2 regions of the Streptomyces sp. NPDC029139 genome follow, and region 2 is predicted to be linked to the other one. Evidence: predicted binding sites of a transcription regulator. Region 2 holds the regulator's gene; the other holds the start of a gene.
The links. Region 2 encodes HrcA, which represses chaperone genes, less so after heat shock. Its sites were predicted from a motif close to TTNGCACTCNGNNNNNCNGAGTGCNAA; they were not measured.

Region 1: a site for HrcA is predicted at 2,100-2,126, ahead of groES (co-chaperone GroES). Genes of this name have one in related genera too.

Annotation. Positions count from the first base shown of each region.
Region 1 covers NZ_JBVHWN010000001.1:819,981-831,336, forward strand. The annotation lists gene groL (chaperonin GroEL) at 1-1,564, opposite strand, end outside; gene groES (co-chaperone GroES) at 1,692-2,000, opposite strand; gene ACZ4VW_RS03675 (hypothetical protein) at 2,158-2,508, opposite strand; gene ACZ4VW_RS03680 (polysaccharide deacetylase family protein) at 2,505-3,476, opposite strand; gene ACZ4VW_RS03685 (THUMP-like domain-containing protein) at 3,576-4,763, shown strand; gene ACZ4VW_RS03690 (hypothetical protein) at 4,705-5,451, opposite strand; gene ACZ4VW_RS03695 (RNA polymerase sigma factor) at 5,472-6,779, opposite strand; gene ACZ4VW_RS03700 (YciI family protein) at 6,814-7,170, opposite strand; gene ACZ4VW_RS03705 (polysaccharide deacetylase family protein) at 7,299-8,168, opposite strand; gene ACZ4VW_RS03710 (hypothetical protein) at 8,205-8,459, opposite strand; gene tsaD (tRNA (adenosine(37)-N6)-threonylcarbamoyltransferase complex transferase subunit TsaD) at 8,456-9,559, opposite strand; gene rimI (ribosomal protein S18-alanine N-acetyltransferase) at 9,549-10,016, opposite strand; gene tsaB (tRNA (adenosine(37)-N6)-threonylcarbamoyltransferase complex dimerization subunit type 1 TsaB) at 10,037-10,690, opposite strand; gene ACZ4VW_RS03730 (hypothetical protein) at 10,794-11,356, shown strand, end outside.
Region 2 covers NZ_JBVHWN010000005.1:17,668-29,023, reverse strand. The annotation lists gene hemW (radical SAM family heme chaperone HemW) at 1-1,003, shown strand, start outside; gene ACZ4VW_RS14155 (DUF3097 domain-containing protein) at 1,196-1,996, opposite strand; gene ACZ4VW_RS14150 (MBL fold metallo-hydrolase) at 2,007-2,732, opposite strand; gene hrcA (heat-inducible transcriptional repressor HrcA) at 2,887-3,906, shown strand; gene dnaJ (molecular chaperone DnaJ) at 3,907-5,046, shown strand; gene ACZ4VW_RS14135 (nitronate monooxygenase) at 5,182-6,258, shown strand; gene ACZ4VW_RS14130 (16S rRNA (uracil(1498)-N(3))-methyltransferase) at 6,255-6,998, shown strand; gene ACZ4VW_RS14125 (hypothetical protein) at 7,247-7,642, opposite strand; gene ACZ4VW_RS14120 (ATP-binding protein) at 7,709-9,124, shown strand; gene ACZ4VW_RS14115 (tetratricopeptide repeat protein) at 9,121-10,185, shown strand; gene ACZ4VW_RS14110 (tetratricopeptide repeat protein) at 10,185-11,270, shown strand.

The sequences.
Region 1 (11,356 bases), on a different contig from region 2:
CCACGAGGGTCTCGGTGGTGAGGAGGAGGGAGGCGATCGAGGCGGCGTTCTCCAGCGCGGAGCGCGTCACCTTCACCGGGTCGATGACGCCGGCCTTGACCAGGTCGCCGTACTCGCCGGTCGCGGCGTTGAAGCCCTGGCCCTTCTCGAGCTCCGCCACCTTGGAGGTGATGACGTAGCCCTCGAGGCCGGCGTTCTCGGCGATCCAGCGCAGCGGCTCGACGGCGGCGCGGCGGACGACGGCGACACCCGTGGCCTCGTCGCCGGTCTTGCCGAGGTTGCCCTCGAGGACCTTGACGGCGTGGACCAGAGCGGAGCCACCACCGGAGACGATGCCCTCCTCGACCGCGGCGCGGGTCGCGGAGATGGCGTCCTCCAGACGGTGCTTCTTCTCCTTCAGCTCCACCTCGGTGGCGGCGCCGACCTTGATCACGCACACGCCGCCGGCCAGCTTCGCGAGGCGCTCCTGGAGCTTCTCGCGGTCCCAGTCGGAGTCGGTGGACTCGATCTCGGCCTTGATCTGGTTGACGCGGCCCTGCACGTCCTCGGAGTTGCCGCCACCGTCGACGATGGTGGTGTCGTCCTTGGTGACGGTCACGCGGCGGGCGCTGCCCAGCACGTCCAGACCGGCCTGGTCGAGCTTGAGGCCGACCTCCTCGGCGATGACGGTGGCACCGGTGAGGGTGGCCATGTCGCCGAGCATCGCCTTGCGGCGGTCGCCGAAGCCGGGGGCCTTGACGGCCACGGCGTTGAACGTGCCGCGGATCTTGTTCACGACCAGGGTCGACAGGGCCTCGCCCTCGACGTCCTCGGCGATGATCAGGAGCGGCTTGGAGGAGCCGGCCTGGATGACCTTCTCCAGCAGCGGCAGCATGTCCTGGATCGAGGAGATCTTGCCCTGGTGGATCAGGATGTACGGGTCGTCGAGGACGGCCTCCATACGCTCCTGGTCGGTGACCATGTACGGGGACAGGTAGCCCTTGTCGAAGGCCATGCCCTCGGTGAAGTCGAGCTCCAGGCCGAAGGTGTTGGACTCCTCGACGGTGATGACACCGTCCTTGCCGACCTTGTCCATCGCCTCGGCGATGAGCTCGCCGACCTGCTGGTCCTGCGCGGAGAGCGCGGCCACGGCGGCGATGTCGGACTTGTCGTCGATCGGACGGGCGGTCGCGAGGAGCTCCTCGGACACGGCCTTGACCGCGGCGTCGATGCCCTTCTTCAGGGCGGCCGGGGAGGCGCCGGCGGCGACGTTGCGCAGACCCTCGCGGACGAGCGCCTGGGCGAGCACGGTGGCGGTGGTGGTGCCGTCACCCGCGATGTCGTTGGTCTTGGTCGCCACCTCCTTCACGAGCTGGGCGCCGAGGTTCTCGTACGGGTCGTCGATCTCGACCTCGCGGGCGATCGTGACACCGTCGTTGGTGATGGTGGGGGCGCCGAACTTCTTGTCGATGACGACGTTGCGGCCCTTGGGGCCGATCGTCACCTTGACCGTGTCGGCAAGCTTGTTGACGCCGCGCTCAAGGGCGCGACGGGCGTCCTCGTCGAACTTCAGGATCTTCGCCATGGGAGCGATTCAGCCCTCTCGGATTTCGTGGTGAAACTGGTGAAACGAACTGCGCCCCGGACGCCCGGTGCGGGGTCAGGGGCGCAGCTCAAAGCATCGCTTCAGTACTTCTCAGTACTTCGGTGAATTACTTCTCGACGATCGCGAGCACGTCGCGAGCCGAGAGGACGAGGTACTCCTCGCCGCTGTACTTCACCTCGGTGCCGCCGTACTTGCTGTAGAGCACGATGTCGCCGGTCTTCACGTCGAGCGGCAGGCGCTCGCCGTTCTCGAAGCGACCCGGGCCCACCGCGAGGACGACGCCCTCCTGGGGCTTCTCCTTCGCAGTGTCCGGGATGACCAGGCCAGAGGCCGTGGTCTGCTCGGCGTCGAGCGGCTGGACCACAATGCGGTCCTCGAGCGGCTTGATGGCAACCTTGGAGCTGGCGGTCGTCACGATCCGACCTCCCCCTTCGGAGATCTCACGGGGTTAACTGTCTGAGGTGGCGACCAGGTGGATCCGTCGTCGCGGGTGCCGGACCTGCCCGTCGCTGTGTTGGCACTCTCCAGTGGGGAGTGCCAGACCTGAGACTATGACCGCGATTAGCACTCGGTCAAGCGGAGTGCCAATTCAGTGCGATGTGGCGCCACGCCGCCGGTACGAGAACGGCGGCGCGGACCGGTTCGTTCCGGACGGGTTCGAGCTCCCGATCGCGCGCCTCCCGCGCCTCCCGGACCTCCCGTCGTTCCCGCGCCTCGCGCGGGTCCCGTCGTTCCCGCACCTCCCGCGCCTCCCGCGCCTCGCGCGCCTCCCGCGCCTCGCGCGGGTCCCCCAGGTCCCGCAGCCCTCCCGCCGCCTTTCGCCCCAGCCGTTCGATCGGATCCACCGACGACGCGCAACCCGTCGCCCCCAGGAGCGCGCCGGCGAGCGCGAGGCCGGACACCAGCCGGCGCGCCCGGATCACACGTAGTCCTCGAGCTTCGCGACCGCGTACCCCTTGGCCGTGATCGTCTTCATCACCCGCCGGACCATGTCCGCCATGGAGCCCTTCCAGTCGCCCTTGCCCCGGAAGTGCGTGAGCACGATGTCACCGGGGTGCAGGTCCCGGTCCCACTCGCGCCACTCCATCCGGTCGGGGAACGCCTCGGAGGCCCAGAGCGGCACCGCCTTGACCCCGCACGCCTTGGCCGCGCGCAGCGTGTCCTCGTTGTAGTTGCCGTAGGGCGGGCGGAAGAGCGGCGGCCGCTTCCCGTACCGCTTCTGGATGACGTCCTGCATCCCGCAGATCTCCCGCTTCTGCGCGGCGTACGAGAGCCCCGGCATGTAGCGGTGGTTGAGGGTGTGGTTGTGCAGGGAGACGCCCGCGTCCTGCATCTTCCGGAAGTAGCCGTAGTCCTCCTTGACGAGGTAGTCGCTGAGGAAGGCGCTGTACGGGATGCGCAGCTCGCTCATCATCCGCAGCAGCTCGGGGTCCTTCTCCGCGCCGTCGTCGATCGTGAGGAAGACGACCTTCTCCTTGGTCGGCACGGTGGTGAAGACCGGCGGCAGGCCCTCGCCATCGGTCTCGAACCCCTTCCGGGTGGTGATCTCCGGCTTCACGGCCGGCGGGGCCGGGGCCTCCAGCGGCGGCCGGTCCAGGCCCCACTTCTTGGCGGCGAGCGCGCGGGCGGCACGTTGCTCGCGGACCTTCTCCACGTACGCCTTGAGGGCGCCGGACGCCTCTTGTGCCTGCTCCCGGGGCTGCCCGGGAGCGGGCTTCACCTGCGAGCCGGCACCGCCCTCGGCCCCGACGGGCCCCGGGTCGCCGGGCGGTTCCGCACAGGCGGTCGCGAGGGCGGCGACGAGCAGCACCGCACCGACCGACCGGCGCAGCGGAAGGACGCGGAGAGCCCGAATGGAGCGCTTTTCTTCTTTTTGTCGTACTAGCTGCATGGCGTCGCATCCTGTCAGCGGCACCGCCTCCCGCCGCCCCGACACCGCCGCGCCGCGCACCACGTCCCCCGGCCGGCCCACACGGAACCAGGGCCCACAATGGGACGGGTGACCGACCTCGCCGCCTTCTCCGCCCTGCTCACCCCCGAGGGCCAGACGCTCCTCGCCGCCCTGCGCGACTACGACCCCGCCCAGGAACTGGCCGTCGCCTCCCGGCTGCGCCGCGAGCACCCCGCCGAACTGGTCACAGCGGCCCTCGGCCAGGCCCGGCTGCGGCAGCGCGCGGTCGCCAAGTTCGGCGCCGAGGACGCGTACCGGATGTACTTCACGCCGAACGGCGTCGAGCAGTCGACCCGGGCCTCGGTCGGCGCCTACCGGGCCGAACGGATGAGGGACCTCGGGGTGCGGAGCGTCGCCGACCTGTGCGGTGGGATCGGCGGGGACGCGATCGCGTTCGCCCGTGCCGGGATCTCCGTCCTGGCCGTCGACCGCGACCCGGCGACGGTCGAGGCCGCCCGCGCGAACGCCGAGGCGCTGGGCCTCGCCGACCTGATCGAGGTCCGCCGCGCGGACGTGACCGAGATCGACACCTCCCCGTACGACGCGGTCTTCGTCGACCCCGCGCGACGCGGAGGGCGCGGGCGGATCTTCGACCCCGAGGCGTACTCCCCGCCGCTCTCCTGGGCGGTCGAGGCCGCCCGCAAGGCCCCGCACGCGGCCCTCAAGATCGCCCCCGGCGTCCCGCACGAGGCGGTCCCGGAGGACGCCGAGGCCGAGTGGATCTCGGACGGCGGAGACGTCAAGGAGGCCGTGCTGTGGTTCGGCACCGAGCCCGGCGCCCGGCGCGCGACGCTCCTGCCCGCCGGCACGAGCCTGACCGGCCGTGGCCTGCCCGACCCGGCGCCCCGCCCGCTCGGCCGCTACCTCTACGAACCGGACGGCGCCGTCATCCGCGCCCACTTGGTCGCCGAGGTCGCCCAGGAGCTGGACGGCGGCCTGATCGACGAGACGATCGCGTACGTCACGGCGGACGAGCTCACGCCGACCCCCTACGCCACCGCCTACGAGATCACCGACGAGATCCCCTTCAACCTGAAGAGGCTGAAGGCCCTGCTGCGCGAGCGGGAGGTCGGCACGCTGACGGTGAAGAAGCGCGGCTCGGCGGTCGAACCGGAGGAGCTCCGCCGCAGGATCAAGCCGAAGGGCAAGAACTCCGCCACGGTCTTCCTCACTCGGGTCGCGGGCGCCCCGACGATGCTGATCGGCCGTCCGGCGCCTCGTCCGTAGCATCACCCGGCGCCTCGTCCGGAACATCACCCCGCGCCTCGTCCGACGAGTGACCCCGCGAGCCCTCCGGCGGGGTGACGATCCGGACCGCGAAGCGGTAATGGCGGATCGCCTTCACCAGCCCGGCCAGACCGGGGATCCACAGTCCGAGGGCGGCGCCCATGAGGTAGGCGACCGTTCCGTACCCGCCGAGTCCCGGCCCGACGAGCTCGGCGGGCGCCGCCAGAGAGACCCACAGCCCCACCGCGCAGAGCACGAAGGAGAGCACCAGCCAGGCGGCGCTGAGGACGGGTTCCCGCAGGCGGGCGTCGCCGACGGGGTCGTGGTCCAGGGCGGCCCACCGCAGCAGTCGGTCGTACGCCTCACGGTCGCGCCACACACCGCGGGCCAGGAAGAAGACGGCCGGGACCAGCACGCCCAGCCCGATCGCCACGAGGACGAGCACGAGCATCATCGAGATCGGGTCGATGACGTCCTCCATGGCGACGAGCCCGCCCCCGGCGAGCCCCCAGCCCAGCTGCAGGGTCGCGATCCACACCAGGAACACCGCGAGCCGCCCGCCGCCCAGCAGACGGCGGGTGAGCTCGCCCATCGCCCGCGCGCGGTCCGCGAGCCGGGCCTCCCGGCCGGGCCAGCTCTGTATCTCGGCGGGCGGAGGGGGAGGGGGAAGCGGGGTACGGCGTGACATGCCCCGAGACTACCGAGCGATCACTCCCCCGCCGCGCCGGCCTCGTCCGCGTCCCCGCCCCCGCCCCCGGCGGCCCCGGCCGCCACCCCGCCCGCCTGCCTTGCCCGTTGGCGCATCAGCTCCCGCTCGCGTGCGTTCCGGGTCAGCGAGGCCGCCCGCTCGAACTCCGCCCGCGCCTCCGCGGTGCGCCCCAGCCGCTCCAGCAGGTCGCCCCGTACGCTCGGCAGCAAGTGGTACTCCGCCAGGGCGGGTTCGCCGGCCAGGGCGTCGACGAGCGCGAGCCCCGCCTCCGGGCCCTGCGCCCTCGACACGGCGACCGCGCGGTTCAACTCGACCACGGGCGACGGCGCGACGGCCGCCAGCCGGCCGTACAGCGCCGCGATGGTCCGCCAGTCGGTCTCCTCGTACGTCAGCGCCTTCGCGTGACAGGCGGCGATGGCGGCCTGGAGGGCGTACGGCCCGTGGACGCCGCCGTCGGCCGCCCGTTCGAGGGCCGCGAAGCCCCGCCGGATCAGCGACCGGTTCCAGCGGCTCCGGTTCTGGTCGGCGAGCAGCACCGGCCGCCCGTCCGGGCCGGTCCGGGCCGCCGTCCGCGAAGCCTGGATCTCCAGCAGGGCGGCAAGACCGTGGACCTCGCTCTCCTCGGGCATGAGCCCGGCGAGCACTCTGGACAGCCGCAGCGCGTCCTCGCACAGCGCCGGCCGCAGCAGGTCGTCGCCCGCCGTGGCCGAGTACCCCTCGTTGAAGATCAGGTAGATGACCTCCAGGACGGATCCGAGCCGGTCCGCCCGCTCCTCCCCGTACGGCACCTCGAACTCCACCCCGGCCTTCGCCAGGGTGCGCTTGGCCCGCACGATCCGCTGGGCGACGGTCGGTTCCGGTACGAGGAAGGCGCGGGCGATCTCGTCCGTCCGCAGCCCGCCGACCAGTCGCAGGGTCAGCGCGGTCCGGGCCTGGGCGGAGAGCACGGGGTGGCAGGCGGTGAAGATCAGCCGCAGCAGGTCGTCGTCGATGTCGCCGGGCCCGGCCGGCTCCGGGTCGTACGTCTCCTCGGTCAGCTCGCGTCCCACCTCGGCGAGCTTGCGCGCGTACGTCTCACGGCGCCGTACGAGATCGACGGCGCGGTTCTTGGCGGCGGCCGTCAGCCAGGCGCCGGGCCGGTCCGGCACCCCCGTCCGCGGCCACTGCTCCAGGGCGGCGACGAGCGCGTCCTGGGCGATCTCCTCGGCGATGCCGACATCGCGCACGATCCTCGCCACGGCGGCGATGATCCGCGCCGACTCCATCCGGAAGACCGTCTCGACGGCGGCAGGGGCGGGTGCGGTCATGGATCCACCATGACAGCACCCGCCCCGGCGGTGCCTACATCTCTTCGATCTCGCGGACCTCGCAGGTCACCTTCCACTGCGGCGGGTGAATCTCCAGGAAGCGCTTCGACCACTCGACGGCCTCCGCCATGTCCCGGCACTGGGACATCGAGTAGCCGCCGACGACCTCCTTGGTCTCGGTGAACGGGCCGTCGGTGTAACTGATCTTCCCGTCCTCCCAGACGACCCGGGTGGACTCGGAGGTCGGCTTGAGGCCGGCCGTCTCCAGCATCACGCCGGCCTTCGTGATCTCCTCGAACAGCGCGCCCATGCGCTCCTCGAAGCCGGCGTCGGCCTCCTCCATCTGGAAGGCGCCCTCTTCGATGCGGACCAGCGTCAGGTAGCGGGGCATCGTGTTCTCCTCGGCGGTGCGGTGGCGGGGCCGTTCCCCGCCTCTCACTCCTACGTCGATCGGGCTCGGCCCGCATCGACACCACGCGGAGATTCTTTTCAAGATCTTTTACGGGAGGGGCCGCTCCGTCACACGTAGTCCTCCAGGCGGGCCACCGTGAAGCCCTGGTCCTGGATGTGGCGCAGCAGGTTGGCCGTCATCTCGGTCATCGTCGTGCCCTTGAGCTCGGACGGACCGCGGAAGTGCGCCAGGATGATGTCGCCCGGGTGCAGCTTCCTGTCGCCGCGCTGGTACTGCATGTTCTTGATCTGCATCGACTCGCGCCACAGCACGATCGCGTCCACCCCGCACTCCCCGGCGGCGGCGCGGGTGTCCTCGTTCCAGTTGCCGTACGGCGGGCGGAAGAGCCGCGGGGCCGTTCCGTACCGCTCCGCCAGTCTCGTCTGCTGGCCGCAGATCTCCCGGCGCTGGGCGGCCGGGCCGAGGGTGCGCAGGTTCGGGTGGGTGAGGGTGTGGTTGGCGACGCCGTGGCCGAGGTCGGCGAGCGGCTGGAAGTAGCCGTAGTCGGTGCGGATGGCGGAGTCGGTGAGGAACATCGTCACCGGGACCTTGAGGTCCTTCATCATCGCGACGAACTCCGGGTCCTTCTCGGCGCCGTCGTCGATCGTGATGAAGACGACCTTGTCCTTCGTCGGGATGTCGCTGATGACGGGGACGGGCCCGCCGGGCGGCCGCCGCACCGGCTTGGTCGTCGGAGGGGCGGGCGGGGCGGCGAGGGGCTTGAGGCCCCACTTCCGGTACGCGGCCAGGGCCCCGGCCGCCCGGTCGGGGGCGTTGCCGCGGGCCTGGGGGCCTTCCGACCGCGTCGCCGACGGCTTCGCCGGAGGCGGCGCCGTCTCCGGCTCCGCACCCGCCGAACCGCTGCACCCCGTCATGAGCAGGGCGGCGACGGTCAGCGCCGCCCAGGCCACGATCTTCTTGTCCACGCCGTGAGTCACGCCGTGAATGATGCGATAAAAGGCCCGCGGGTTGCCTCAGTCCACGGCCTCGAAACGCCAGCGATGCACCGGACGGGTGAGCAGGTCCGCCGCCGGCTCGGGCAGTTCGGGCAGTTCGGCGTCCAGCGCGGGCGCCTCCCACCAGGTCAGCACGAGCACCCGGTCCTGGGTGGCGCGGAAGGTCTCGCGGCGCAGCGGCTCGTACGCCAGCTCCTGTGCCCGCGCCCACTCCAGGAGTTCGGCGCCGCGGCCCTGCACCGCCCGCGCCTCCCACATCAGGGTGACCCTCATGAGTACAGGTTGTCCTTGCTGACCTCGTGGACGTGGTCGTGGTCGTGGCCGTGGTTGCCCGGCACGTGCGGGTCGGTGACCGGCAGGGAGGAGTCCGCCGACAGCTCCAGGTCGGAGGCCGGCCGGTTGCGGGCGACCATCTCGGCGCCGAGCGCCGCGACCATCGCGCCGTTGTCCGTGCACAGCCCCGGCCGCGGCACCCGCAGCCGGATCCCGGCGCGCTCGCACCGCTCCTCGGCCAGGGCCCGCAGCCGCGAGTTGGCCGCGACGCCGCCGCCGATCATCAGGTGGTCGACGCCCTCGTCCTTGCAGGCCCGGACGGCCTTGCGGGTCAGCACGTCGACGACCGCCTCCTGGAAGGAGGCCGCCACGTCCCGTACCGGCACCTCCTCGCCGGCCGCCCGCTTGGCCTCGATCCAGCGGGCCACGGCGGTCTTGAGGCCGGAGAAGGAGAAGTCGTACGCGGGGTCCTTGGATCCGGTCAGGCCGCGCGGGAAGGCGATCGCGTTCGGGTCGCCCTCCTTGGCGAGCCGGTCGATGACCGGGCCGCCGGGGAAGCCGAGGTCGAGGACACGGGCGATCTTGTCGAAGGCCTCGCCGGCCGCGTCGTCGATGGTGGCGCCCATCGGCCGGACGTCGGCGGTGATGTCGGGGGCGAGCAGCAGCGAGGAGTGACCGCCGGAGACGAGCAGCGCCATCGTCGGCTCGGGCAGCGGTCCGTGCTCCAGCTGGTCGACGCAGATGTGCGAGGCGAGGTGGTTCACGCCGTACAGCGGCTTGCCGAGCGCGTACGCGTACGCCTTCGCCGCCGAGACGCCGACGAGCAGGGCGCCCGCGAGGCCGGGTCCGGCCGTCACGGCGATGCCGTCGAGGTCGCGGGCGGAGACTCCGGCCGTCTTCAGGGCACGCTCGATGGTGGGGACCATCGCCTCCAGATGGGCGCGGGAGGCGATCTCGGGCACGACTCCGCCGAAGCGGGCGTGGGTGTCCACGCTGGAGGCGATCGCGTCCGCGAGCAGGGTCGTGCCGCGGACGATGCCGACCCCGGTCTCGTCGCAGGAGGTCTCGATACCGAGTACGAGCGGTTCGTCAGCAGCCATCAGAATCAGTCTCTGTTCCTTGAACGGTCAGTCGCATCACGAGCGCGTCGACGTTGCCCGGCTGGTAGTAACCGCGCCGGAAACCGATGGGCTCGAAGCCGAAGCGCTCGTACAGCTTCTGGGCCCGGGTGTTGTCCACCCGCACCTCCAGCAGCACCTCGTCGCACTCGAAGGCGGTGGCGTGCTGGAGCAGATCGGCGAGCAGCCGGGCGCCGAGCCCGGTCCCCCACTGGTCACGGGCGACGGCGATGGTCTGGACGTCGCCGAGGCCGCCGGCGGCGGCGAGTCCGGCGTAGCCGACGAGCTTCCCGCCGGCCTCCGCGACGATGTACCGGCGGGTGGCCCGCGGCCCTCGGGCATGCGCCAGCTCGGACCAGAACATCCCCTCGGACCAGGCGTCCTCGGGAAACAGGTCGTGCTCGAGGACGAGCACGGGCTCGATGTCCCACCAGCGCATCTCGCGCAGGGTCACCCCGCTCACTTGGGCGTGACCACCTTGTAGTTCTTCGGCACCTGGGCGTCGGGCCGGCGCAGGTACATCGGCAGCGGGTCGAGGAAGTCGGCGCCCGCCGCGAGGCGTTCGGCCGCCAGGGCGGCCAGCGCGCCCGCCGACTGGTGCTCGGGGTCACGGGCGTCGGGGAAGACCTCGGGGTAGAGGCGCGCGCCGGCGCCGACGACCGGAAGTCCGGCGACCTGTTCGGCGATCTCGGCCGGCCGGTCGACGGCCGCGTCGGTCACGCGCGTACGGGAGTCGGCGTACCGGGCCCAGTAGACCTCCTTGCGGCGCGCGTCCGTCGCGACGACGAACGGCCCCTCGATCCCGGAGGCGTACGCGAGTCCGTCCAGCGTGCACAGGCCGTGCACGGGCACGCCGAGCGCGGAGGAGAAGGTCGCTGCGGTGACCAGACCCACGCGCAGTCCGGTGTACGGCCCCGGTCCGACGCCGACCACGACGCCGGTGACCGCGTCGAGGGTCGTCCCGGCCTCCTTGAGAACCCGGTCGACGGCGGGCAGCAGCAGCTCCCCGTGGCGGCGGGCGTCGACCTGCCGCGACTCGGCGACGACGGACTCGCCGTCGTGGAGGGCGACGGTGACGGCGGGCGTGGCGGTATCCATGGCGAGCAAGAGCACGCAAACAGCCTACGGCTCCCGGCCGGCAGGCACGGCGCCCCGTCCCCCAGGGGGTACGGCTGCTACCGTCACCACCGATACATACGTACAGGAGGTCGGCACGGTGGCACGGAGCAGCTCGGGATTCGTGGCCGGGCTCACCGCGGCGGCGATCGCCGCGGTCGCCTTCCTCGCCTACCAGGCGTCGGCGAACGCCCCCGCCGATGTCTCGGCCGAGCCGAGGGCCACGACGTCGGCCCCGGCGGCCACCATCACCGGCGGCCCGCAGGCGCCCCCCAGGGATCCCCTCGCCGTCCCGGCGAACTCGGGCACCGGTGCGCGCGTGGTGTACGCGCTGGGCGAGCGCCGGGTGTGGCTGGTGGACGAGAAGGGCCAGGCCACGCACACCTTCTCGGTGATGCCGAGCACGGTCCACCCGGTGCCGGGGTCGTACACCGTGACCTCGCGCTCGGGCACGGTCCGCGGCTCGGACGGCGTGCGGATCGAGCACGTGGTGCGGTTCACGACCGTGGAGGACGTGGCGATCGGCTTCAGCGCGGCGGTCGACGGCACGCTGCCGACGCCGGACCCGGAGCGGAAGACGGGCGGCATCCGGATGAAGCGGGCCGACGGCAACGCGATGTGGACGTTCGCGTCGATCGGCGCGAAGGTCGTCGTCGTCTCCTG
Region 2 (11,356 bases):
ACGCCTCGCCCGCAAGGTCCTCGGCGACGACCCGAGGCCGGTGCGGACCGTCTTCGTCGGCGGGGGCACACCGACGCTGCTCGCCGCCGGAGACCTCGTTCGGATGCTGGGGGCGATCCGGGACGAGTTCGGCCTCGCGGACGACGCCGAGGTGACGACGGAGGCGAACCCGGAGTCGGTGGACCCGGCGTATCTGGCCGAGCTGCGGGCCGGCGGCTTCAACCGGATCTCGTTCGGCATGCAGAGCGCCCGGCAGCACGTCCTGAAGGTCCTGGACCGCACGCACACGCCCGGGCGGCCCGAGGCGTGCGTCGCGGAGGCACGGGCGGCGGGTTTCGAGCACGTCAACCTGGACCTCATCTACGGCACGCCGGGAGAGTCCGACGACGACTGGCGGGCGTCGCTCGAGGCGGCGATCGGCGCCGGGCCCGACCACGTCAGCGCGTACGCGCTGATCGTGGAGGAGGGCACGCAGCTGGCCCGGCGGATCCGGCGCGGCGAGGTGCCGATGACCGACGACGACGTGCACGCGGACCGGTACCTGATAGCGGACTCGGTCTTCGCCGAGGCCGGCTTCGACTGGTACGAGGTGTCGAACTGGGCCACCTCGGAGGCCGGGCGCTGCCTGCACAACGAGCTGTACTGGCGGGGCGCCGACTGGTGGGGCGCAGGACCGGGCGCGCACTCGCACGTGGGCGGGGTGCGGTGGTGGAACGTGAAGCATCCCGGCGCGTACGCGGCGGCGCTGGGAGAAGGGCGGTCTCCCGGCGCGGGGCGGGAGGTGCTGTCGGCGGAGGACCGGCGCGTCGAGCGCGTGCTGCTGGAGCTACGGCTCCGGGAGGGCGTCGAGCTGGGGCTGCTGCGGGCGGCCGGACTGGCCGCGTCCCGCAAGGCGCTGGAGGGCGGACTCCTCGATCCGGCCGCGTACGAGTCGGGACGCGCGGTCCTGACCCTGCGAGGGCGTCTGCTCGCGGACGCGGTGGTCAGGGACCTGGTGGACTAAGGGCCCTCGCCCCGCGGCCCTGCCCCCAGCGGCCCCCCGCGCCGGCGGCCCCGCGCCAGCGGCGCCCCGCCCCTAGGCCCCGCACCGAGCGGCCCCGTGCCCCTCGGGCCCCGCGCCGGCGGCCCCTCGGGCGCGGGGCCCTTCGGGCGAGCGGCCCGGGGGCCCGAGGGGCACGGGGCCGCTGCCCCGGCCCTACGGCGCCGTCACGAAGTCGATCAGTTCTTCCACGCGGCCCAGCAGCGCCGGTTCCAGGTCCTTGTAGGAGTGGACCCGCGACAGGATGTGCTGCCAGGCCGCGCCCGTGTTCTCCGGCCAGGAGAGGGCGCGGCAGACGCCCGTCTTCCAGTCCTGGCCGTGCGGGACCGTCGGCCACGCCGGGATGCCCACGGACGACGGTTTCACCGCCTCCCAGACGTCGATGTACGGGTGGCCCACGATCAGCACGTCCGGAGACGTGACCTGCGCCGCGATGCGGGACTCCTTCGAGCCGGGGACCAGGTGGTCGACCAGGATTCCCAGCCGCGCGTCGGCCGCCGGGGCGAAGTCCGCGACGATGGCAGGGAGGTCGTCGATGCCCTCCAGGTACTCCACCACCACGCCCTCGATGCGGAGGTCGTCTCCCCAGACCCGTTCCACCAGCTCGGCGTCGTGGCGGCCCTCCACGTAGATCCGGCCCGCCCGGGCGACCCGGGCCCGGGCGCCTGGCACCGCGATCGAACCGGAGGCCGTGCGGGTCGGGCGCGCGGGGGCGGCCGAGGGGCGGACCAGGGTGACCACCCGGCCCTCCAGCAGGAACCCGCGCGGTTCCAGCGGGAAGACCCGGTGCTTGCCGAAGCGGTCCTCCAGCGTCACCGTGCCCGCCTCGCAGCGGATCACCGCCCCGCAGAAGCCCGTCGAAACCTCCTCGACCACGAGATCGGCCTCCGCCGGGACCTCCGGCACGGGCGCGGAGCGCTTCCAAGGGGGCGTCAGGTCCGGGTTGTAGCTGCGCATTTCCGGGACGTTATGACACTCCGAAGCGGCGTGCCAGTTCTTCCCGCTGCGCGCGGACGAATGTCGCGTCCACGACCGCGCCGTGGCCCGGCACGTACACCGCTGCCTCCCCGCCCAGACCCAGAAGCCGGTCCAGGGCGTCCGGCCAGCGCGCCGGGATCGCGTCGGGGCCCGCCTGCGGCTCGCCCGACTCCTCGACCAGGTCGCCGCAGAACACGATCTCCTCCGTGCCGGCGGGGACGAGGAGCACCAGATCGTGGCCGGTGTGTCCCGGCCCGACGTTCGCGAGCAGCACCTGGCGGCCGCCCAGGTCCAGCGTCCACTCGCCCGACACGGTGTGGTGGGGGGCCACCAGGACGTCGACCGCCTCCGCCGCGGCCGCCGGGTCCACCCCCTGGCGTACCGCGTCCGTGAACAGCTCCTGCCCCTCCCGCCGCAGCAGCTCGTCGACGCCCACCGCGCCGTACACCTCCGCCCCGGCGAACACCGCCGTGCCCAGCACATGATCGAAGTGCGGGTGGCTCAGTGCGATGTGCGTCACTCTTCGCCCGCCGGTCAGCGCCTCGATCTGGGCCCGCAGCTCGGCGCCCTCCAGGATCGTGGAGCCCGTGTCGTAGAGCAGGACCCCCTTCTCGCCCAGCACCAGGCCCACCGTGGCGTCCCAGCCGGGCAGGCGGCGCCGGCCCACCCCGTCCGCGAGCCGCTCCCAGCCGAACTCTTCCCAAGCGACATCCATACCGCGACGCTATCCGCTACGACGCGACCTCCGAAGCGGCCTCCTTGCCAGGAGCGATGCCCGCCGCCGTACACTGGCCGGGGGATTCCTGGCACTCGGGCAGGGCGAGTGCCAAAAGCGGAGCAAACCGATACGACAGCTGGAGGTGTGCGCGATGCTCAGCGAACGCAGACTCGAGGTGCTCCGTGCCATCGTCCAGGACTATGTCGGGACGGAGGAGCCGGTCGGCTCCAAGGCGCTCACGGAGCGTCACAAGCTCGGCGTCTCGCCCGCCACCGTGCGCAACGACATGGCTGTCCTGGAGGACGAGGGCTACATCGCCCAGCCTCACACCAGCGCCGGACGCATCCCGACCGACAAGGGCTACCGCCTCTTCGTCGACCGGCTCGCCGGCGTCAAGCCGCTGTCGACGCCCGAGCGGCGCGCGATCCACAACTTCCTCGACGGCGCGGTCGACCTCGACGACGTCGTCGGCCGTACGGTCCGGCTGCTCGCGCAGCTGACCCGGCAGGTCGCCGTCGTGCAGTACCCGTCGCTGACCCGCTCGACGGTCCGGCACGTGGAGCTGCTCTCGCTCGCGCCCGCCCGCCTGATGCTCGTGCTGATCACGGACACGGGCCGGGTGGAGCAGCGGATGATCGACTGCCCCGCGCCGTTCGGCGAGGCCTCGCTCGCCGACCTGCGGGCCCGGCTCAACAGCCGGGTGGTCGGCCGCCGTTTCGCGGACGTGCCGCAGCTGGTGCAGGATCTTCCGGAGTCGTTCGAGGAGACGGAGGACCGCGGCACGGTGTCGACGGTGCTCGCCACCCTGCTCGAAACGCTGGTGGAGGAGCACGAGGAGCGGCTGATGATCGGCGGCACCGCCAATCTCACCCGCTTCGGCCATGACTTCCCCCTCACGATCAGGCCGGTGCTGGAAGCACTCGAGGAGCAGGTCGTGCTCCTCAAGCTTCTCGGCGAGGCCAAGGACTCGGGCATGACCGTACGGATCGGGCACGAGAACGCCCACGAAGGGCTCACCTCCACGTCCGTCGTCGCGGTCGGCTACGGTTCGGGCGACGAGGCAGTCGCCAAACTCGGCGTGGTCGGACCGACCCGCATGGACTACCCCGGAACGATGGGAGCGGTACGCGCAGTGGCACGTTACGTCGGACAGATCCTGGCGGAGTCGTAAGTGGCCACGGACTACTACGCCGTACTCGGCGTGCGCCGCGACGCGTCCCAGGACGAGATCAAGAAGGCATTCCGTCGGCTCGCGCGCGAGCTGCACCCGGATGTCAATCCCGATCCGAAGACGCAGGAGCGCTTCAAGGAGATCAACGCCGCCTACGAGGTGTTGTCGGACCCGCAGAAGAAGCAGGTCTACGACCTCGGAGGCGACCCGCTGTCCGCGTCCGGCGGTGGCGGCGGAGCCGGTGGCTTCGGCCAGGGCGGCTTCGGAAACTTCTCGGACATCATGGACGCCTTCTTCGGTACGGCGTCGCAGCGCGGGCCGCGCTCGCGCACCCGCCGCGGCCAGGACGCGATGATCCGGCTGGAGATCGACCTCAACGAGGCAGCCTTCGGCACGACCAAGGACATCCAGGTCGACACGGCCGTCGTCTGTACGACCTGTTCGGGCGAGGGCGCCGCACCCGGCACCTCCGCGCAGACCTGTGACATGTGCCGCGGCCGCGGTGAGGTCTCGCAGGTCACCCGGTCCTTCCTGGGCCAGGTCATGACCTCCCGCCCCTGCCCCCAGTGCCAGGGCTTCGGCACCGTCGTCCCCACCCCGTGCCCCGAGTGCGCGGGCGACGGCCGGGTCCGCTCGCGTCGCACGCTGACCGTGAAGATCCCGGCCGGTGTCGACAACGGCACCCGCATCCAGCTGGCCGGCGAGGGCGAGGTCGGCCCCGGCGGCGGCCCGGCCGGTGACCTGTACGTCGAGATCCACGAGGTCCCGCACGAGACCTTCCAGCGGCGCGGCGACGACCTGCACTGCACGGTCACCATCCCGATGACGGCGGGCGCGCTCGGCACGAAGGTGCCGCTGCAGACGCTCGACGGCGTCGAGGAGGTCGACATCCGCCCGGGCACGCAGTCCGGGCAGTCGATCCCGCTGCACGGGCGCGGCATCACGCACCTGCGCGGCGGCGGTCGCGGCGACCTGATCGTGCACGTCGAGGTGACGACGCCGTCGAAGCTCGACGCCGAGCAGGAGCGGCTGCTGCGCGAACTGGCGAAGCTGCGCGGCGAGGAGCGGCCGACGGGCCAGTTCCAGCCCGGGCAGCAGGGGCTGTTCTCGCGCCTGAAGGACGCGTTCAACGGCCGGTAGGCACGACGGTTCGACGGCCGGTCGAAAACGTCACGGAGGAGGGGCGGCGCCCGCGTCATCGCGGGCGGCGCCCCTTTCCCGTACCACCGGAACCACCGATTCGGTCCCCGACCGACGTCATGAAACGATGCCCGCATGTCCACCGCGCTGAACGGTCTCTCCCGGTACCCGATCGTGCAGGCCCCCATGGCGGGTGGCGCGTCCTGCCCGGAACTCGTCGGCGCCGTCTGCGAGGCCGGCGGACTCGGCTTCCTCGCCGGGGGGTACAAGACCGCCGGCGGGCTGTACCAGGAGATCAAGCAGGTGCGCGGGCTGACCGGGCAGCCCTTCGGGGTCAACCTCTTCATGCCCCAGAGCGGCCAGCCCACGGACCCCGCCGCCGTAGAGGTGTACCGGCACCAGCTCGCCGGTGAGGCCACCTGGTACGAGACGCAGCTCGGCTGCCCGGACAGCGGGCGGGACGACGCCTACGACGCCAAGCTCGCGATCCTCCTGGACGACCCGGTCCCCGTCGTCTCCTTCACCTTCGGCTGCCCCGGCCGCGAGACCTTCGACGCGTTCGCCCGCGCCGGTACGTACACGATCGTCACCGTCACCTCGCCCGAGGAGGCCCAGGCCGCCCAGCGGGCCGGCGCCGACGCCGTCTGCGTGCAGGGCGTCGAGGCGGGCGGACATCAGGGCACGCATCGGGACGACCCCGACGCCGCCCTCGCCGGAACCGGGCTCCTGGCGCTCGTCACGCAGGTCAGGGAGGCCGTGCGGCTGCCGATCGTCGCGACCGGCGGGATCATGCGCGGCGCGCAGATCGCCGCCGTCCTCGCCGCAGGGGCCGAGGCCGCGCAGCTCGGCACCGCGTTCCTGGTCTGTCCCGAGTCGGGGGCGCACGCCCTGCACAAGCGGGCCCTGACCGACCCCCTCTTCGTCCGCACCGAGCTCACCCGGGCCTTCTCCGGGCGTCCGGCGCGCGGGCTCGTCAACCGCTTCATGCGCGAGCACGGCCCGTACGCCCCCGCCGCCTACCCGGAGGTCCACCACCTCACCGCGCCCCTGCGCAAGGCCGCGGCCACGGCAGGGGACGCCCAGGGCATGGCCCTGTGGGCCGGTCAGGGGCACCGGCTGGCCCGCGAACTCCCGGCGGGACAACTGATCGAGGTGCTGGCCGCCGAGCTCGACACCGCACTCACCGCGCAGGCCCACAGGAGCGCCTCATGACCGCACCCGTCTTCGTCGTCGAGGCCGTCCCCGGCACCGGCACCTTCCTCCTCGACGGCCCCGAGGGCCGCCACGCCGTCTCCGTGAAGCGGCTGCGGGGAGGTGAGGACCTCGTCCTGACCGACGGCTGCGGTCGGTGGGCGGACTGTACGGTGCTCAGCGCCGAGGGCAAGGACCAGCTGACCGTCCAGGTCTCGGGTACGTACGAGGACCCCGCGCCCGACCCCCGTATCACCGTCGTCCAGGCGCTGCCGAAGGGCGACCGGGGCGAACTCGCCGTCGAGATCATGACGGAGACCGGCGTCGACGCGATCGTGCCGTGGGCCGCGTCCCGCTGCATCACCCAGTGGAAGGGCGACCGCGGCCTGAAGGCCCTGGCCAAATGGCGGGCGACCGCGCGCGAGGCCGGCAAGCAGTCGCGCCGTACCCGGTTCCCCGAGGTCGCCGACGCGATGACGACCAAGCAGGTGGCGGCGCTCCTGGCGGACGCAGACCTCGCCGTCGTCCTGCACGAGGACCGGGACCACCCCAGTGGCGCGCTCGCCGAGGCCGAACTCCCCACCGGGGGCGAGATCGTGCTGGTCGTCGGGCCCGAAGGGGGCGTGTCACCGGAGGAGTTGACGGCCTTCGAGGCGGCGGGCGCGAAGCCGTACCGACTGGGCCACAGTGTGCTCCGCACCTCCACGGCCGGTACGGCGGCCACCGCCCTGCTGCTCGGCCGCACGGGCCGCTGGTCCTAGGCCGTGTCCGGAAAGTAGCGCCGTCTGCCCGCAGGGCAGGGCCCGCGGCGTCCGGTGCGTGCGATCGCAAGGCGGAGGGCCGCCCTCGTACTGGGCGTACTCGGGCGATCCGACAACGCAGCGTGGGGGCCCCTCCCGTGCCCGAAGGGCTACGGGGGAGGGCGTGCCAGGCGTCGCGGGCCAGGCGGGACCTTCCGGACACGGCCCAGCGGCGGGCTGGAGGTGAGCCGCGCTCGGCGACTCGTGCCTCATGAGCCGGCCCCGGGGCCGGGGCGCCCGGCGTCCTCCCGCGGCCCGTCCGCCACGAGCGCGTGGAACAGCGGCCAGCCGTCCTCCTCCCGCACGCCGTTCGTGGTGGGGAGCAGGCCGCGCGCCAGGGCCTCGTCGAGGAAACGGCGTGCCACCCCGGGCTCGTTGAGATTGAGGACGCGGCCGCCCGCGCCGATGATCTCGCCCTCGCCCAGAGGCCAGCCCCCCACCGCCCCGCTCTCGCCGGAGCGGAAGACCAGGCGGAGTTGGGCCTGCGGGGCGTCGGCGCGACGCAGGGAAAGGGTTTCGCGGCAGTCCGGGTGCCGGTGCCGTCGGCCCCAGAGCCAGACGGTGTCGCCCACCACCAGCTTGCGCGGCACGCCCTTTCGTCGCATCCGCCCACCGTAATCTTCCGGGAACCCGGTGGACCAGTGCCCAGGGGTTCTTCATAGGGTGCTCGCATGCCCGACGAGTCTCCCCTGATCCGTAGTCTGCGCGCCGCGGTCGCCGCCGCGCCCGAAGACGTGCCCCTGCGGCTCCACTTCGCCGAACTGCTCCTCGCCGAGGGCCTCGGTGACCAGGCCGTCACCGAGGCGGCCGTCGCGCTCCAGCACGCGCCCGGCGACGCCGCCGCCCGCGCCCTGATGGCGCGGGCGATGGGCCTGCCCGCGGCGCCGAAGGAGACACCCGCCGAAGCGCCCGTCCCGGCCCGGGAAACCCGCGCGGCCGGACCCCAGTCCGGACCCGAGTCCGGACCCGAGTCCGGACCCGAGTCCGGACCCGAGTCCGGACCCGAGTCGGGACCCGAGTCCGGGCTCGCGCCCGAGCGGCCCGCGCCCGAGGAGCCCGTCTCCGGGACCTCCGCCTTCGACTGGGCCGCCGCCGAGCAGGAGGTCGGCGACCTCGTCGGACCCCGTTTCGTCACCGGCGCGGACGGAGAGACCGAGCAGCCCCTCACCTCCGACGGCAGCGGGGACGCCGGCGACGTGTCCGCCTGGGACGTCGACGTCCCCGGTTCCGTACGCCTCGCCGACGTCGGCGGCATGCAGGAGGTCAAGGACCGCCTGGAGGCCGCCTTCCTCGCCCCCATGCGCAACCCCGAACTGCGCAAGCTGTACGGCAAGTCCCTCCGCGGCGGCCTTCTCCTCTACGGTCCGCCCGGCTGCGGCAAGACCTTCATCGCCCGCGCCGTCGCCGGCGAACTCGGCGCGAGCTTCATGTCGATCTCGCTCTCCGACATCCTCGACATGTACATCGGCACGTCCGAGAAGAACGTCCACGACATCTTCGAGACCGCCCGCCGGCTGGCCCCCTGCGTCGTCTTCCTCGACGAGCTGGACGCGCTCGGCGCCAAGCGCTCCCGCACGAACCACGGCGGTCTGCGCAATGTCGTCAACCAGCTCCTCACGGAGCTCGACGGCGTCAACGGCGCGGAGAACGAAGGCGTCTTCGTGCTCGCCGCCACCAACGTCCCCTGGGACGTCGACCTCGCGCTGCGCCGCCCCGGCCGGCTCGACCGGACGCTGCTCGTGCTGCCGCCCGACGCCCCGGCACGCGAGGCGATCCTCCGCTACCACCTGCGCGAGCGCCCCATCGAGTCGGTCGACCTGGGCAAGCTCGTCAAGGCCACCGAGGACTTCTCGGGCGCCGACCTCGCCCACGTCTGCGAGACCGCGGCCGAGTCGGCGCTCCTCGACTCCGCCCGCACCGGCACCGTACGCATGATCAACATGAAGGATCTGCTGGGCGCGGCGAAGCAGATCAAGCCCTCCAGCGAGTCATGGTTCGCCTCCGCCCGCAACGTGGCGATGTTCGCCAACGACGGCGGGACGTACGACGACCTGGTCGTCTACCTGAAGAAGAAGCGCAAGCTGTGAGCGCGACACCCTCGCACCCGCGGGTCGAACAGGCCGACGCGCTGTACGGCATGGAGCGGTACGAGGAGGGCTTGGCCCTGGTCGACCGACGGCTCGCCGAGGCACCCGACGACCATGAGGCGTGGACCACGCGCGCCCGGTGCCTGTGCGGTCTCAAGCGGTACGAGGAGGCGCTCGACGCCGCCGACGAAGCGCTGAAGATCGAACCCGAGCTCGCCGAGGGTTTCTTCATGCGCGGATTCGCCCTGCGCAGGCTGGGCCGGCTGCCCGAGGCCGATCAGGCCCAGCGTGAGGCGATCCGCCTCGCGCCGCACCGCTGGGGGCCGCGCGCCCAGCGCGCCGAGATGCTGATCTTCGTCGGCACGAAGGAAGAGGCGTTCGAGGAGGCCATGGAGGCGGTACGCCTCGGTCCCGACGTGGTCGACACGTGGCACACCATGTACAAGGTCGCCTCGTTCAACGAGCGCTTCGACCTGGTGGAGGAGTCCGTCCAGCAGCTTCTGCGCATCGACCCGACCGACAGCCTCGCCGTCACCCGGGTCACCGAGCGGGAGGCCCGCAAGCCCGGCACGTCCGCCGCCCGGGCCGCCGATCTGTACGCGGGCGGCCTCGCCGCCAGCCCCGGCGCCCCGGCGCTGCGCAGGGACCTCGACAGGGCCGTCTACCGCATGCTGCGCGGCACCCGGTGGCTCGCCCTGCTCTGCCTCGCCGTGGCCGCCGTCACCGCCGACATCTTCGTGACCGGCGGCGAGGACCCGAAGGAGCTGCCGATCCACCTCGGCACCCGGCTCTGGGCCCTGTGCCTGATGGCGGCGGTGTGGGGATTCGGCGCCTGGCGCCGCTATCTGCGGATGCGCACCGGCGCGCAGCTGACCGTACGCGCCCTCGTACAGCGACTGTTCTGGCCCCGGGTGGTCCTCGGGCAGGCCATCCTCGCGACCCTGTGCGCCCTGCTGATCGTGCTCGTGCCGTGGACGGACCGTACGATCCCCCAGATCCTGTTCTGGCTGGGACTCGTGCCCAACCTGCTCAGCATCACGCACGACCGGGACAAGGTGTGATGAACCACCTGGGAGACAACACTCTGGACAGGGCCGACGCGCTCTTCGACGTCGGACGGTACGAACAGGCAGCCGCCCTCGCCGCCCAGCGCCTGGCCACCGACCCGCACGACGTCACCGCGCTGGTCCTCCTGGCCCGCTGTCAGCACCGCCTGGGCCGGGAGCAGGAGGCGTGCGACTCCGTCGAGGCGGCCCTGCTCGCCGAGCCCGACTCGCTGCCCGCCTGGCTGATGCGCACCCACATCCTGCTCGCGCTGAAGAGGTACGAGGAGGCCGAGCGGTCCGCCCGGTACTCCGTCCAGCTCGCCCCGCACTACTGGGGCAGCCATTACGCCCTCGGCACCGTCCTGGACCGGTCCGTCCGCGTCGAGCGCCGGCGTGAGGCGTACGAGGCGGCCCGTACCGCCGTCGCGCTCGCCCCCGAGGAGAGCGACGCGCACTTCCTCGTCGGTCTCACGGCTCAGCGCAACGGCGACCACGGAGTCGCCAAGCAGGCCTACGAGACGGCTCTGCGGCTCGACCCGCAGAGCAGCGAGGCCCACAACAACCTCTCCCTGCTGCATCTGCGCCGCCGCTGGTTCCGGCCGGGGGCGTGGACGAAGGCCGCCGAGGGCTTCGTCGAGTCCGCCGCCCTCGATCTGAACGACCGGCAGGCCCGCTACAACCTGGAGACCATGGCCTGGGGCACGGCCGCGGGCGCCCGTTGGGTGGCTCTTCTCGGCTTCGTCGCGGCAGCCCTCGGCTCGGCTCCGCTGCGTACGGGGGCGTCGGGCGGCGAGGCGCTCGTCCCGTACGTGATCGGCGCGGCCGTCCTCGTCGGAGGCTGGGCCGGCTGGGCGCTGTGGATCACCCGGCGCGTGCCGCCGCGGCTGCGTCGCCCGCTGCTCCTGGTGGCCCGCGGCTGCAGACCGGTCATCGCGATGGCGGTCGCCGTCGGCCTGCTCGGTCTGCACTCGGTGGTGTCCCTCGCGCTGTGGCGGGCGGACGCGGGGGTGGTCGGCGGTCTCGGTACGCCGCTGTTCTGGGCGGTGGTCATCACGTACTGGGTGAGCCGCTCGGCCCTCGGCCGCCGCGCTCCGTCGTAGGGGCACCGCACCGTGCGGGGAGGGCACGGAGCGCCGCGCCCCGCCGCGACCCGCGCCCCGGCCGCGCGTGGCCGATAGCATGCCCG